3 regions of the Pseudomonas sp. PVC-3-1 genome follow, and region 1 is predicted to be linked to each of the others. Evidence: predicted binding sites of a transcription regulator. Region 1 holds the regulator's gene; each other region holds the start of a gene.
What was found. Region 1 encodes FliA, which starts transcription of late flagellar genes. Its sites were predicted from a motif close to CTAAAGTTTNNNNNNNNNNNGCCGNTAA; they were not measured.
Positions count from the first base shown of each region.

Region 1 (5,455 bases):
GCTGGAACCCGGAATGGCCGAAAAGCTGCAGCGCTCGATGGTTGAGGCGGCGCAGCGTCAGGAGATGCTTGGCAAGCCGGCGATTCTGCTGGTGGCAGGTCCCATCCGCGCGATGATGTCGCGATTCGCCCGGATGGCGGTTCCCACCATGAACGTGCTGGCCTACCAGGAAATCCCGGACAACAAACAAGTCACGATTGTTGCCACCGTTGGGCAGAATTGAGGTCCAAGACCATGCAGGTAAAACGCTTCTTCGCCGCTGATATGCGTCAGGCCATGAAACTGGTCCGTGACGAACTGGGCCCGGATGCCTCGATCATCGGCAATCGCCGTGTCGCCGGCGGCGTGGAGCTGACCGCGGCGCTGGATTACCAGGCCCCGGTGGCTGCCAGCAAGCCGAACCCGGCGCTGGAAGCCGAACTGCGCAAGACCCAGGCGAAGATCGCCCAGGCCAAGGCGGACCTGTCGGCCCCTGCCCGCGCAAGCGATGGTGTGCGCAAGGACCGTCAAATGTACGGCACCCAGGCGCCGCGTCGCAGCGCTGCCGAGACCCTCGCCGAAGCCATGGACGCTCCGGTCGCCCCGGCGCCCGCCGCTGCCGGCCAGCAGGCGCTGGAAGCCATGCGCTTCGAGCTCAACGGCCTGCGCGAACTGATTGAAGTGCAGCTGGGCTCGATTGCCTGGAACCAGTTGCAGAACCAGCGTCCGAAACAAGCCAACCTGTGGCGTCGCCTGCAACGCATGGGGCTGCCGGCCGATCTGTCGCGCAACCTGCTGGAGCGCGTGGCGTCCATCGCCGACCCGAAGCAGGCCTGGCGCATGCTGCTGGCGCACCTGGCGCGCTCGATCAATACCGCGGAAATCGACCTGCTGGAGCAGGGTGGCGTGATCGCCCTGGTCGGCCCGGCCGGCATGGGCAAGACCACCACCCTGGCCAAGCTGGCTGCCCGCTACGTGCTGAAATATGGCGCGCAGAGCATTGCCCTGGTGTCCATGGACAGCTTCCGCATCGGCGCCCAGGAGCAGATCAAGACTCTCGGCCGTATCCTCAATGTGCCGGTGACCCTGGTCGATCCGGGCCAGTCGCTGATCCAGGCCATGGCGCCGCTGGCGCGCAAGCGCCTGGTGCTGATCGACACCGCCGGCCTGCCGGCCAACGACCCGGCGCTGCGCATGCAGCTCGAAGCGCTGTCGTCGCTGAGCCTGAACGTGAAGAATTACCTCGTGCTGGCCGCGACCAGCCAGAGCCAGGTGCTCAAGTCCGCCTGGCAGAACTATCGTTCCTGTGGGCTGGCCGGGTGCATCCTGACCAAACTGGACGAAGCGGGAAGCCTCGGCGAAGCTCTGGCTCTGGCTATCAGCCAGCATCTCCCGGTAGCCTATCTGGCTGACGGGCCGAAGATCCCGGATGACCTGCATGTGGCACGCGCGCACCAGTTGGTGAGTCGTGCGGTGAGCCTGCAGTCGCCCGAAGAGCCCTGCGAAGACGCCATGGCGGACATGTTCGCCGGTCTTTACCAACAGCCGGTGCGTCGCGCCAGCTGAAGATTGTGAGCCCCGTGTGGGGCGTGGGGTGGCCGCTTGGGCCGCCCAAGCGATGCGGATGCTCTGTTAGACGATCCGCGAGCGCCGGAGGCGGTAGAGCACTGCAACCGGATTAGCCGAAACGCCAGAAGCGTGACGGTCGAACGACGAGACAAGGTATTGATATGGGTATGCATCCCGTTCAGGTAATCGCGGTCACTGGTGGCAAGGGTGGCGTAGGCAAGACCAACGTGTCAGTGAACCTGTCGCTGGCGCTGGCCGATCTCGGCCGCCGCGTCATGCTGCTGGACGCCGACCTGGGCCTGGCCAACGTTGACGTGCTGCTGGGCCTGTCGCCCAAGCGGACGCTGGCCGACGTGATCGAAGGCGAATGCGACCTGCGCGACGTGATCCTCCAGGGGCCCGGCGGCATCCGCATCGTCCCGGCGGCCTCGGGCACCCAGAGCATGGTGCACCTCACGCCGATGCAGCACGCCGGCCTGATCCAGGCCTTCAGTGATATCAGCGACAACATCGATGTGCTGGTGGTGGATACCGCTGCCGGCATCGGCGATTCGGTGGTGAGCTTCGTCCGTGCCGCCCAGGAAGTGCTGCTGGTCGTTTGTGATGAACCCACGTCCATCACCGATGCCTACGCTTTGATCAAGCTGCTCAATCGCGACTACGGCATGACCCGATTCCGCGTGCTGGCGAACATGGCCCACAGCCCTCAGGAAGGCCGCAATCTGTTCGCCAAGCTGACCAAGGTCACCGACCGCTTCCTGGACGTGGCGCTGCAGTACGTCGGCGCCATCCCCTACGACGAGTCGGTGCGTAAGGCCGTGCAGAAGCAGCGTTCGGTGTATGAGGCGTTTCCGCGCAGCAAGGCTTCCCTGGCCTTCCGTGCGGTGGCGCAGAAGGTCGACAGCTGGCCGCTGCCGGCCAACCCACGAGGGCACCTGGAGTTCTTCGTCGAGCGCCTGGTGCAACATCCCACGGGTTCGGCCGTATGACCGCGGCCTCCGGAGCGCGTATGTACAGCAAGGCACAGGCGCACAACTCCCAGGAACTGCTGATCCAGAAACACGCCCCTCTGGTGAAGCGCATCGCCTACCACCTGCTCGGCCGCCTGCCGGCCAGCGTGCAGGTGGAGGACCTGATGCAGGCCGGCATGATCGGCCTGCTGGAGGCAGCGAAGAAGTACGATCAGGGCAAGGGCGCGAGTTTCGAAACCTACGCCGGCATCCGCATCCGTGGCGCCATGCTCGATGAGGTGCGCAAGGGCGACTGGGCGCCGCGTTCGGTCCACCGCAACACCCGCATGGTCAGTGACGCCATCCGCGCCGTCGAGGCGCGCACCGGACGTGACGCTAAAGATCAGGAGGTTGCTGCCGAACTCAATATGAGCCTCGAAGATTATTACGGCATCCTCAGCGACACCCAGGGCAGCCGTCTGTATAGCTTCGATGACATGTTGCAGGACGGCGACCAGGGTAGCGGCTTTGCCGAAGACGCATCGCACCACGACAACGAGCCGTCCCACGGGCTGGAGGATGAACGCTTCCAGGCGGCCCTGGCCGACGCCATCACCAAGCTGCCCGAGCGTGAGCGACTGGTGCTGGCCCTGTACTACGACGAGGAACTCAACCTCAAGGAGATCGGCGAAGTACTGGGCGTCAGCGAGTCCCGCGTCAGCCAGTTGCACAGCCAGTGCGCCGCGCGCCTGCGTTCGCGTCTGGCGGAGTGGCGCGCTCGCTGAGCATCGGGTAGTTTCGCGTCGACTGCTTCTGAGAGGCAGTGCTGAAGGGATTTTCCTTAGGCAAGTTATAGGCTTACGAATTTTTGGGTGACGTTCCTTTGACGCGCCCACAGCAAAGAGCGCACGGCGCTCAATGAATTGACGGCACGCCCGCCAGGGCGCGTTTGGTATCGATGGAGGCAGGTTTGGACAAGAACATGAAAATTCTCATCGTGGACGACTTTTCCACGATGAGGCGCATCATCAAGAACCTCCTGCGGGACCTGGGGTTCACCAACACCGCAGAGGCCGACGACGGCACCACTGCGCTGCCGATGCTGCACAGCGGCAACTTCGACTTCCTCGTTACCGACTGGAACATGCCCGGCATGACCGGCATCGACCTGCTCCGTGCAGTCCGCGCCGACGAGCGTCTGAAGCACCTGCCGGTGCTGATGGTCACCGCCGAAGCCAAGCGCGACCAGATCATCGAAGCGGCTCAGGCCGGGGTCAACGGCTATGTGGTCAAGCCTTTCACCGCTCAGGTGCTGAAAGAAAAGATCGAGAAGATTTTCGAGCGGGTCGGCAGCTGAGGCTGACCAAGAGGGCGTCATGGATTTCAACGAATCCGCGGGTGACTTCGAGTCGACCCTGAAAAAACACGCGCGCGAATTGGTCGACTGCCTCGAACGCGGCGAAGTCCAGACTGCCGTGCAGCTGATCTCCGAGCTCAACCAGGCGCGCGATCGCGGTCTTTACCAGGAAGTGGGCAAGCTCACCCGTGAGCTGCACAACGCCATCGTCAACTTCCAGATCGACCCCAGCTCGCCACGCGCCCAGGAAGTCTCGCAGATCGCCGACGCCACTGACCGCCTGTCCTACGTGGTGACGATGACCGAGAAAGCGGCCAATCGCACCATGGACCTGGTGGAAGAGTGCACCCCGGTGGTCATGCACATCGAGACCCAGGCCAAGGAACTGCAGGAAGACTGGTCGCGCTTCATGCGCCGCGAGCTGGGTCCCGAAGCCTTCCGCGACCTCGCCAAGCGTGTCGAGCAGTTCCTCTACATCAGCGCCCAGGACAGCCGAAAGCTCTCCGCGCACCTGAACGACATCCTGCTGGCGCAGGACTTCCAGGACCTTACCGGGCAAGTGATCAAACGCGTCACCAAGCTGGTGACCGAGGTCGAATCGAACCTGGTGAAGCTGGTCTGGATGGCAGGGCAGGTCGATCGCTACGCCGGCATCGAGCATGACCACGAGAGCATGCGCGACGCGGTGGAAAAAGAAAGATCGTCCAAGGGTGAAGGTCCGCAGATTGCTGCCGATACAAGAAAGGACGTCGTGTCCGGTCAGGACGATGTCGACGATCTGTTGTCCAGCCTTGGTTTTTAAGCGTCCGCTGACGCTGTAGAGGGAGCACCCGAATGAGCTTCGACGCCGATGACGAAATCCTCCAGGACTTCCTGGTGGAGGCCGGCGAGATCCTCGAGCTACTGTCCGAACAACTGGTCGAGCTGGAAAGCCGTCCGGAAGACATGGACCTGCTCAATGCCATCTTCCGTGGGTTCCACACCGTCAAGGGTGGGGCGGGCTTCCTCCAGCTGAACGCGCTGGTCGAGTGCTGCCACATCGCCGAGAACGTCTTCGACATGCTGCGCAAAGGCGAACGCCGCGTGGATGCCGAACTGATGGACGTGATGCTGCAGGCGCTGGATACCGTCAACGTCATGTTCCAGCAGGTCCGTGACGCTGAGGAACCGACGCCGGCTACTCCCGAGCTGCTCGCTGCGCTGTCACGTCTGGCTGATCCGAACGCTGCTCCGGCCGAAGCGCCGGTTGCCGCTCCGGTGGCCGCCGAGCCGGTTGTAGAGGAAGCTCCTGCTGCTCCTGCTGCCTATGGCGACATCACCGATGCCGAGTTCGAGCAACTGATGGATGCCCTCGAGCCCACCGCTGATGCGCCGGCCGCGCCGGTAGGCGCGGGTGGCGACGACATCACCGATGACGAGTTCGAAGCGCTGCTCGACCAACTGCACGGCAAGGGCCAGTTCAGCGCTGGCGCCAAGGAGCCCGCCAAGCCGGCGCCGGCCCCCGCTGCCGAGACCCCGGCCGGCGGCGACGAGATCAGCGACGACGAGTTCGAAGCACTGCTGGACCAGTTGCATGGCAAGGGCCAGTTCACTGGCGCGA
Region 1 covers NZ_CM172023.1:2,969,307-2,974,761, forward strand. Annotated here, with positions in the region: gene flhA (flagellar biosynthesis protein FlhA) at 1-223, shown strand, start outside; gene flhF (flagellar biosynthesis GTPase FlhF) at 235-1,545, shown strand; gene fleN (flagellar synthesis regulator FleN) at 1,710-2,537, shown strand; gene fliA (RNA polymerase sigma factor FliA) at 2,534-3,283, shown strand; gene AC2T4A_RS13955 (chemotaxis response regulator CheY) at 3,481-3,855, shown strand; gene AC2T4A_RS13960 (protein phosphatase CheZ) at 3,875-4,657, shown strand; gene AC2T4A_RS13965 (chemotaxis protein CheA) at 4,690-5,455, shown strand, end outside.

Region 2 (5,455 bases), 1.3 Mb from region 1:
GCTGTGGCCCTTGGCCTGGAATACGCGACCATGCTCGATCGGGCCGAGCTGGCTGATGGCGCCGTCGGCGGGGCAGAGCACCGCGTCGGCGGTTTCGTCCAGCGGACGAGCACCGTCTTTCAGGGCGCGGGTGAAGAAGGCGTTGAAGTGCTCATAGGCACGCAGGTCCTCGACCTGGGCTTCGCGCATGTCCACCCGGTAACGGCGGGCGAACCAGGGAATCAGGCGGTCCTTGAACCAGGGCGCGCGGCATTCCGCGGCGCAGCCGATCAGGCGCGACAGCAGGTGATGCGGCAGCAGGTACTGGGCGAGGATGAACAGACGATCTTTGAACGACATTCCTTAAACCTCTACGGGGGTGTCGGGATGGTTGCCCCATTCCGACCAGGAACCGGCATAGCCCTTGACCCGCGGATAGCCGAGGGCCTTGGCCACCAGGTAGGTGAAGCCGGAACGATGGTGGGTCTGGCAGTGGGTGATCACTTCCTTGTCCTTGGTGATGCCCAGGTCCTGGAGGATCTGCGGCATATCGGTACGGATGCGCAGGGCGCGGGCCGGGTCCATGCCGGCGGTCCATTCGAAATTGACGGCGCCGGGCACATGGCCGGCCTTGGCGGCGAGGACTTTCTGGCCGCTGTACTCGCTGGGGTTGCGCGCGTCCCAGATGGCCAGGTCGGCGGCGCCCAGGCGGCTCTGCAGGTATTCGCGGGTGGCGGTGGGTTCGTCGTGCAGGGTCAGCGGCAGCGGGCCGCCGGCCGGTGCCGGGACGTTCTCGGAGAGCGGCAGGTTGTCCGCGAGCCAGGCGTGCAGGCCGCCATCGACGTAGTGGTACTTGTCGTGGCCGATCACGTCCAGCAGCCAGATGAAGCGGCCGGCCCAGCCGCCGCCTTCGTCGTCGTAGACCACATAGACAGCATCGGGGTTGTGGCCCAGTTCGCCGAACAGTGCTTCCAGGTCGGCCTTGGCCGGCAGCAGGCCCGGAGCCGGTGTGCCACCCAATTGGGTACGCGCGGGGGCGACGAAACGGGCGCCGGGGATGTGGCCCTGGGCGTAGCGTGCGGCGCTGGTCAGGTCGACCAGGATCAGCTCGGGGGCGTCGAGGCGGCTGGCGAGGTCAGCCGGTTCGATCACCAGGGGCAGGGCGGAGAAGGCGGACATGACGGAGACTCCCGGCGGAAAAGGTGGGGGAGGCAAGGCGAGCAGGCGCCTTGGGCTACCCCGTGAGAAGCTGTCCAATGTCTGCCTGAGCTGCACTCGGCGAGACGTTGAACGGGTTCTGAGGGCGGTTAGTTTAAAGGGGAGACGGCGGGGCGCAAACCTTTCGCGGATCAGGAACCCCGCGCCATCTGCTTCACCGCGTGCTCGATGCACTGCACGGTGCGGCCGAAGGCTTGAGCGTGCAAGTCAGCCAGCGGCTGTCCATGACGGTCGGAGACGACCAGCATGACCACTCGCGCGCCGTTGCCCAGCGAGCGCAGCAGCAGATGTTCGCTGGGCAGCAGCGCCTTCAGCGAGCCGGGTATCAGTGCCGAGAACTCGGCCATGTTGGCCGGGCTCAGGCGCAGTTGCCCGGGTTGTTGCAGGAGTTTGCGCAGCACCGGGCTGGCGGCGACTTCCAGCTTGAAGTCGCCAATCTCGCCGTCCAGGCCGAAGTGCCGGCGCGCCTGCAACCAACTGCCGCCCTTGTCGGCCAGCAGGATCATCCCGCGTTGCAGCCCGCAGGCTTGCAGCGCAGCGGTGGCGCAGTCGAGCAATTGCACGGCGTTGCCGAAGGGGCTGGGCGTCTGCATCAGGCGGGTGCAGTGCTGGCGCCATTCGGCGAGGGTGTCCGGTGCCTTGGCCGGTTCCTCTGCCTTCGGCCCGTTGAGCCAGCGGCGCGCATCCCAGGGCCACAGCAGCGCCTCGGCGGGGTGCCAGAGGAGTGGGCGGGCATGGCGGCGGGCGCTCTGCGCGGCGAGGCCGTGGACGGTCTGTTGCAGTTCCTCCAGCGGCATCTGCAGATAAAGGCTGGTCAGGCGCTGCCAGCGCAGCATGTGCACGCCGCCCCAGGACTGGTGCGCGGCCATGGCCAGACTGTTGGCCAGCAGGATGGTGTTGGCTGGTCGGGTCAGCCAGCGTTGCAATTCCGGGTCGGCGTCCAGGCGTTGCTGCTGGCCGAGCGGTTCGTGTTCGGTGTGGGCAACGTGCAGCGCGCGTACCAGCAGGCGCTTGTCGTCACTGAGCAGGGCGTAGCCCTGGCCGACCCAATCCGGCAGCCGCCAGTTGTCGGCCAGCGCGCGGCACAGCGGCAGCAGGCGAGTGCCGAGCAGTTCCTCTTCGACTTCGCTGCTGCAGCGGCCCAGGCCGTAGACCTGGCGCTGCCAGCTTTCCATCAGTTCCGGTCTGGCGCTGGCCAGTGCCCACAGCGGGGCGAGGGTGAACAGGCTGCCCCAGTGGATTTCCTGCCACAGCCGCGCCAGGCGGTTGGCGAACAGGCCGCTGGCCTGCTGCATGGCATGGCGGCTGATCAGCAGCAATTGGCTCAGGGCGCGGGGCATCTGCGCTTCGGGCATCGCCGGCAGGCTGTCGAGCAATTGGGTGACGCGGGTCAGGCCCAGGCGGTTAAGGGCGACTTCCAGGCTTTCCGCCGGATTGCTCCGAGCGCTCTCGGCGCGGTTGGCCTCGCGCAGGATGGCGAAGGCCAGGGTTGGCGCGTCCTGCAGCAGTTCGGCGATGTCGCGGATCGAGCGGCGGCTGTCGTTCAGCGCACGGCGAATATCATCGCGCTGCTCCAGCGGAACCGGCAAAGGCAGATTTTCCAGCTGCGTGAGCCAGGCCTTGAGACGCTCTGGATGAAGCATTTGCTTTGACATGCGTAAGGCGCCGAACTGGTTTTTAGTGTTTTCGGCCTATAGTCTTGCCCGAAATCTCCGATAACAACAGGGAGGCGGGAATCATGCCTCCTTTCTGTTCACAGTTTCAGTCCGGTCCCCATGGCAAAAATCATCGGCATCATCGTCATTCTGGGTAGCGTGCTCGGCGGCTACATGCTCTCCGGCGGCAAGATCGCGGCCATCATCCAGCCGTTCGAAGTGCTGATCATCGGCGGCGCCGCGCTGGGCGCGTTCCTCCAGGCCAACCCTGGCAGCACCTTCATGACCGTGCTGAAGAAGGCGCCGAAGATGTTCGGCAACCGCTTCACCCACACCTTCTACCTGGAAGTGCTGGGCATGCTCTACGAAGTGCTCAACAAGAGCCGCCGCGAAGGCATGATGGCCATCGAGGCCGATGTCGAGGATCCGGCTGCCAGCCCGATCTTCAGCAAGTACCCGGCGGTGCTCAAGGACGAACGCATGACCGCGTACGTCTGCGACTACCTGCGCATCATGTCCTCCGGCAACATGGCGCCCCACGAACTCGAGGGCCTGTTCGACATGGAACTGGGCAGCCTCAAGGAAGACTTCGAACATCCGTCCCACGCCGTGACCCGCGTCGCCGACGCCCTGCCGGGCTTCGGTATCGTCGCCGCGGTGTTGGGCATCGTGATCACCATGGCCCTGCTCGGTCAGGGCAGCCAGGCCGAGATCGGCCACCACGTCGCCGCGGCGCTGGTGGGTACCTTCCTCGGTATTCTCGCCGCCTACGGTTTCGTCGGCCCGCTGGCCAACGCCCTGGAGCACGACGCCAAGGAAGAGCTGAACCTCTACGAAGCGATCAAGGCCTGCCTGGTGGCGTCTGCCTCCGGCATGCCGCCGTCGCTGGCCGTCGAATTTGGCCGCAAGGTGCTGCTGCCGGCACACCGTCCCAGCTTCAGTGAGCTGGAACAGGCGGTACGTGGTCGCTAAGCATGGATAACAACCAGCCGATCATCGTCAAGCGCATCAAGCGCTATGCCGCTGGCCACCATGGCGGTGGCTGGAAGATCGCCTTCGCCGACTTCGCCACCGCCATGATGGCGTTCTTCCTGGTGCTCTGGCTGCTGTCCTCGGCCACGCCGGAGCAGAAGAAGGCCATCTCCGGCTACTTCCAGGACCCGATCGGTTTTACCGAGAGCGCCAGCCCCTACGTCATTGACCTGGGCGGCACGCCGACGCCGGCGCCGGACAAGACGCTGAACCCGCAGATCCAGGCACAGCCGGACGCCGATGAGACGCGCATCAATCCGGACGAGAACGCCAAGATTACCGAGCAGCAGGCTCAGGACGTCGCCGAGCAGGTGGAAAAGGAGCGTCTGGAGCTGCTGCTGCAGGAATTGCAGAACAAGGTCGACGAGAACCCGACCCTGAAGCGCTTCAAGGACCAGATTCTCTTCGAGATCACCCAGGACGGCCTGCGCATCCAGATCGTCGACTCGGACAACCGGCCGATGTTCGACCTGGGCAGTGCGCGTTTGCAGTCGTACTTCGAGGACATCCTGCTGGCGCTGGCCGAGACCATCAAGCAGGTGCCGAACAAGATCAGTATCAGCGGCCACACCGACGCCAAGCCCTACGCCGGCAACGGCGATTTCGGCAACTGGGAGCTTTCGGCTAACCGCGCCAACGCCGCGCGTCGCGCGCTGGAAGCCGGTGGCTACCCGGAAGACCAGATTGCCCGCGTGGTGGGCTACGCCTCGTCCGCGCTGTTCGACCGCGACCAGCCGCTCAACCCGGTGAACCGTCGCATTGACATCATCGTCCTGACCAAGAAGGCCCAACGTGCCATCGAAGGTCAGGATGGCGGAGGCGACAAACCTGCCGATGGCGCAGCTCCCGGCGCTGCCGCGACCAATGGCAATGGCGCGCCGGCCAAGCCGGCGACCGGGCAGGGCGACCCGCTGCCGCCGGACCAGCTCAAGCAGAAGCTCAACCTGTTCGATGACGGCGGCACGCTGAAGCTCGACGAGTTGAACAAGCAGCAGTGATGAACGAAAAAGGCCAGCTGAAAAGCTGGCCTTTTTCTTCGCCTTTTCGCCTCAGATCGGCGAGAGGCTTTTTGTAGGAGCGAGCTTGCTCGCGAACAGAGTCCACTTGCAGTGCCGTCGCTGGGCGGTTCGCGAGCGAGCTCGCTCCTACAGGGGCCCGCAACCTCCGCGCCGCGGACGACCGACGCTCACTTGCCCATCAATATTCGTCTTCCGGCAGGCTGGCAAGAATGTGCCGGTAGCTGGCCATCCGCTGCGGCGAAATACGTCCATCTTCCAGCGCCTTGAGCAATGCACAGCCGGGCTCGCGGTCGTGCTTGCAGTCGCGGAAGCGGCAATGGCCGAGCAGGTCGTGGAATTCGATGAAGCCCGCTTCCACATCGTCACGGCTGACATGGCCGAGGCCGAATTCGCGGATGCCGGGGGAGTCGATAAGATCGCCGCCGGCGGGGAAGTGGAACAGCCGAGCAGTGGTGGTGGTGTGGGTGCCCTTGCCGGTGACTTCCGACAGATCACCAACGCGGGTGTCGACGCCCGGCAGTAGCGCGTTCACCAACGACGACTTGCCCACGC
Region 2 covers NZ_CM172023.1:1,714,879-1,720,333, forward strand. Annotated here, with positions in the region: gene asd (archaetidylserine decarboxylase) at 1-339, opposite strand, end outside; gene rhdA (thiosulfate sulfurtransferase) at 343-1,158, opposite strand; gene AC2T4A_RS07925 (HDOD domain-containing protein) at 1,329-2,852, opposite strand; gene motA (flagellar motor stator protein MotA) at 2,973-3,824, shown strand; gene motB (flagellar motor protein MotB) at 3,827-4,882, shown strand; gene rsgA (small ribosomal subunit biogenesis GTPase RsgA) at 5,082-5,455, opposite strand, start outside.
Region 2: a site for FliA is predicted at 2,889-2,916, ahead of motA (flagellar motor stator protein MotA). Genes of this name have one in related genera too.

Region 3 (5,455 bases), 2.7 Mb from region 1:
CGATAGTTGCAGGCGCCGTCGTAGATCGCATCGCGGATCTGGGTATCGGTAACACCGTTGCAGAGGCAGACGTACATGGTTGCACTACAGTCGCTGTGGGGTTGTTGGAAGCGATACTAATAATAATGAGAATGATTGTCAAAAGTTGCCGGGGTCTCATTTCGACGGCCCGATAAATGGTCAATCGGTTCAGTGAGTTAGCCCCGAGTCCGCGCAGATGTAGGTGTTGCGGGTGGGGTGTATGATGGCTGCCCCACTGGAGTGACGGGCCCTCAAGCACGGCAGTTTCGACCGGGCGCAGCCGCCACTCCCAGCGCCTCACCATTAAGGAGAATCAAATGAGCGTACTCGTAGGTAAGAAAGCTCCCGATTTCAACGTGGCCGCCGTACTGGGCACTGGCGAGATCGTCGACAGCTTCGTGTTGTCCGAAGCCATCAAGGGCAAGTACGGGCTGGTGTTCTTCTACCCGCTGGACTTCACCTTCGTCTGCCCCTCCGAGCTGATCGCCCTGGACCACCGCATCCCCGACTTCCAGGCGCGCAACGTCGAGGTGATCGGCGTTTCCATCGACTCCCACTTCACTCACAACGCCTGGCGCAATACCCCGGTGGACAAGGGCGGCATCGGCCCGGTCAAGTACACCCTGGCGGCCGACATCACCCACGAGATCTGCAAGGCCTATGACGTGGAGTCCGAAGGCGGCGTGGCTTTCCGCGGTGCATTCCTGATCGACAAGAACGGCGTGGTGCGCTCGCAGATCGTCAACGACCTGCCGCTGGGCCGCAACATGGACGAGCTGCTGCGTCTGGTCGATGCCCTGCAGTTCACCGAGGAGCACGGCGAAGTCTGCCCGGCCAACTGGAAGAAGGGCGACAAGGGCATGGCCGCCTCGCCTGAAGGCGTCGCCGCCTACCTGGCCGAACACGCCGGCAAGCTGTAAGGCTGTCCGGTGATGAAAGAGCCCCGCTTCGGCGGGGCTTTTTCATGGGCGCGCAGGATTGCTTTTCGTAGGAGCGAGCTTGCTCGCGAACAAGGGATCAGGTGTGCATAGCGGCCAGGTCTGACGTTCACCGGGCGGTGGTTCGCGAGCAAGCTCGCTCCTACAGGAAGCCGGCAAGCCCTGCGTGCAGGAAAGAAAAAGCCCCGCCTGAGCGGGGCTTTGTCATGGGATCAGGAAGAGAGGATCAGTCCTCGTCTTCCATCCAGCCGCCGAATTCCTTCCAGCGGTTGACGATGCCGCAGAACAGCTCTGCGGTCTTCTCGGTGTCGTAGCGCGCCGAGTGGGCCTCGCGGTTGTCAAACTCGATGCCGGCGGTCTGGCAGGCCTTGGCCAGTACGGTCTGACCGTAGGCGAGGCCGGCAAGGGTCGCGGTGTCGAAACTGGAGAACGGGTGGAACGGGTTGCGCTTCACGCCGCTGCGGTTGACCGCCGCGTTGAGGAAGCCGAGGTCGAAGCTGCTGTTGTGCCCGACCAGGATCGCCCGCTTGCAGCCATTGGACTTCAGCGACTTGCGAATGCCGCGGAAGATCTCGGTCAGCGCCTGTTCTTCCGGTACCGCCATGCGCAGCGGATGGTCCAGCTTGATGCCGGTGAACTCCAGCGCAGCCTGCTCGATGTTGGCGCCTTCGAAAGGCTCCACGCGGAAGAAGTAGGTGTGCTCGGGGAACAGGTAGCCGCTCTCATCCATGCCGATAGTGACGGCGGCGATTTCCAGCAGGGCGTCGGTGCCGGCGTTGAAACCGCCGGTCTCAACGTCCACCACGACCGGCAGGTAGCCACGGAAACGGCGCGCCATCGGGTGGCGCGGGCCGGGCGGGAAGGAACCGTCGAGTTCTTCTTCGAAGATTTCGTTCTCGTCACTCATGCCTCGGTCTCCAGCAGGCGCCAGCGCAGTTTTTCACCGGCGCGCAGCGGGACCACGTCGAAGTCGCCGAAGGGCAGGGATGCCGGTGCTTCCCATTCTTCGCGGACCAGGGTGATGCGGTCGCTGTTGCGCGGCAGGCCATAGAAGTCGGGGCCGTGCAGGCTGGCGAAGCCTTCCAGCTTGTCCAGCGCCTTGCGCTGCTCGAAGGCTTCGGCGTACAGCTCGATGGCGGCGTAGGCGGTGTAGCAGCCGGCGCAGCCGCAGGCCGCTTCCTTGGCGTGGCGCGCGTGGGGGGCCGAGTCGGTGCCGAGGAAGAACTTCGGGCTGCCGCTGACGGCTGCATCCAGCAGGGCTTCCTGGTGGGTATTGCGCTTGAGGATCGGCAGGCAATAGAAGTGCGGGCGGATGCCGCCGACCAGCATGTGGTTGCGGTTGTAGAGCAGGTGGTGGGCGGTGATGGTGGCGCCGACGTTAGCCGGGGCGGCCTTGACGAAGGCGGCGGCATCGCCGGTGGTGATGTGCTCGAAGACCACCTTGAGGGTCGGGAAACGCTCGACTACGCGGGTCAGGTGCTCATCGATGAAGCGCTTCTCGCGGTCGAACACGTCGACTTCGGCACGGGTCACCTCGCCGTGCACCAGCAGCGGCAGGCCGACTTCGGCCATGGCTTCAAGCACGTGGAAGATGTTGTCGACGCTGGTCACGCCAGAATCGGAGTTGGTGGTGGCGCCGGCCGGGTACAGCTTGGCGGCGTGCACGAAGCCCGAGGCCTTGGCAGCGCGGACTTCCTCTGCGCTGGTGCGGTCGGTGAGGTACAGCACCATCAGCGGCTCGAAGCGGCTGCCGGCCGGACGGGCAGCCAGGATGCGCTGGCGGTAGGCGTCGGCTTCGGCGGCGTTGCGTACCGGCGGAACCAGGTTCGGCATGATGATGGCGCGGCCGAAGGTGCGGGCGGCGTCGCCGACGGTTTGCGCGAGTGCGGCGCCGTCGCGCAGGTGGATGTGCCAGTCGTCGGGGCGCAGGAGTGTCAGGCGGTCGGACATGCGGATTCCAGGGGTGCGGTTGCAGCGGGAAGAGGGTGAAATGCTACCGGAAAAGCCCGCCGCCGGCACTCGCTATCAAGTTTTGCCGAGGCCGACCGATAGAATCTGGGACGCCTATTTACCTGTGTGGATGCCACCGTGCGCCAGCCATCTCTACTTCTCCTCACTCTTTGTGCGAGCCTTCCGGCCTGGGCGCTGACCTTTCAGACGCGCATGGAAAGTGCGCAATGGACGGTAGAGGGCGACCAGTTCGAGTGCCGGTTGTCGCAGAGTGTGGCCGGTTTTGGCCTGGGCGAGTTCGTCTGGCGCGCCGGTGAGCAGCCAACCTTCCGCCTCAAACCGCAGACGGGCTGGCTGGGCAGTGGCTCGGCGACCTTGCTGGCGGCCGCGCCACCGTGGCGGCCGGGGCAGGGTGACCTGAACCTGGGGTCTGTGCAGGTGGGTGCGGGCGATGTTCCGTTCAACAGTACGCAGCAGCAGGCCGGGCGCTTGCTCGGCGGTCTGCTGGAGGGCCGCGCGCCGGAAGTGCGCCACCGCACGCGCACCGGCGAGACCCTGCTGGTGCGGCTGATGCCGACGCGTTTCGCGGATGGTTACACGAAGTTCCAGGACTGTTCGACGAAGATGCTTCCGGTCAACTTCGACCAGGTGCGCCAGAGCCAGGTCGGCTTCCCGGACGGCGGCACCGAGGTCGACCCGTTGGGCCGCGCCAAACTGGACATCATCCTGCAGTACATGAAGGCCGACCCGACGGTGAATCGCATCGAACTGGACGGTCACTCCGACAACACCGGCAACCGCCTGGCCAACCGTGAAGCCTCGCGCCGACGCGCCATCGCCGTGATGGAGTACCTCAAGGCCAACGGCGTGGCGGAAGCGCAGATCACCGTGCGTTTCTATGGCGAGCGTTACCCCTTGGTGAAGAACAACTCCGCCGCCAACCGCGCGAAGAACCGCCGGGTGACGGTGAACCTGTCCCGCGAGGCGGTGGCTGAGCAGCCGGCTGTTGAGGCTCCGCCTGCACCTGCCGCAACCGCTCCCACCGCACCGACTCCCGCCGCCAACGCTCCTGCGCAGGGCGCGCCCGCGACGCCTGCCGCCAGCGCCTCCAACCCGCCTGCCACGCCGCCCGCAGTACCCAAGGGTTAAGCTGCGGCGGCGGGTCGCACCGACGATAGTATTTGTCGCTTTGTCGTCAAAAGCTGTCGCCCCTCTGTAAATTATTCCGAGCGGACAGTAGAATCGGTCCCTTTCGTGACAACCCCCGTGGAGTTGAGTGGCATGGCGGACGTGAAGAAGGTAGTCCTGGCGTATTCCGGTGGCCTGGACACCTCCGTAATTCTGAAGTGGCTGCAGGATACCTATAACTGTGAAGTGGTGACCTTCACCGCCGACCTGGGTCAGGGCGAGGAGGTCGAACCGGCCCGCGCCAAGGCCAAGCAGATGGGCGTGAAAGAGGTCTTCATCGAGGACCTGCGAGAAGAGTTCGTCCGCGACTTCGTGTTCCCGATGTTCCGCGCCAACACTGTCTACGAAGGCGAGTACCTGCTGGGTACTTCCATCGCCCGTCCGCTGATCGCCAAGCGCCTGATCGAGATTGCCAACGCCACTGGCGCTGATGCCATCTCCCACGGCGCCACCGGCAAGGGCAACGACCAGGTTCGCTTCGAACTGGGCGCCTATGCGCTCAAGCCGGGCGTGAAAGTGATTGCTCCCTGGCGCGAGTGGGACCTGCTGTCCCGCGAGAAGCTGATGGACTACGCCGAAGCCCACAACATCCCGATCGAGCGCCACGGCAAGAAGAAATCGCCGTACTCCATGGATGCCAACCTGCTGCACATCTCCTATGAAGGCGGCGTGCTGGAAGACACCTGGACCGAGCACGAAGAGGACATGTGGAAGTGGACCGTCTCCCCGGAGAAGGCCCCTGACACCGCGACCTACATCGAGCTGACCTACCGCAAGGGTGACATCGTCGCCATCGACGGCAAGGACATGAGTCCGGCCCAGGTCCTGACCGAGCTGAACCGCATCGGCGGCGCCAACGGCATCGGCCGTCTCGACATCGTCGAGAACCGTTATGTCGGCATGAAGTCCCGCGGCTGCTACGAGACCCCCGGCGGCACCATCATGCTCAAGGCGCACCGTGCCATCGAGTCGATCACCCTGGACCGCGAAGTCGCTCACCTGAAGGACGAGCTGATGCCGCGCTACGCCAAGCTGATCTACACCGGCTACTGGTGGAGCCCGGAGCGCGAGATGCTCCAGCAGATGATCGATGCCTCCCAGGAACACGTGAATGGCGTCGTGCGCCTGAAACTGTACAAGGGCAACGTCATCGTGGTCGGCCGCAAGTCCGACGACTCGCTGTTCGATGCCAACATCGCGACCTTCGAGGAAGACGGCGGCGCCTACAACCAGGCCGATGCCGCTGGCTTCATCAAGCTCAACGCGCTGCGCATGCGTATCGCCGCGAACAAGGGCCGCAAGCTGTTCTAAGCGGACCTTGCAGGAGCGAGCTTGCTCGCGAAGCTTTTGCTTTTTGC
Region 3 covers NZ_CM172023.1:5,691,081-5,696,535, reverse strand. Annotated here, with positions in the region: gene AC2T4A_RS26190 (bacterioferritin-associated ferredoxin) at 1-77, opposite strand, end outside; gene AC2T4A_RS26185 (peroxiredoxin) at 339-941, shown strand; gene rnt (ribonuclease T) at 1,186-1,866, opposite strand; gene pyrC (dihydroorotase) at 1,863-2,909, opposite strand; gene AC2T4A_RS26170 (flagellar protein MotY) at 3,048-4,058, shown strand; gene AC2T4A_RS26165 (argininosuccinate synthase) at 4,191-5,408, shown strand.
Region 3: a site for FliA is predicted at 2,984-3,011, ahead of AC2T4A_RS26170 (flagellar protein MotY). Genes of this name have one in related genera too.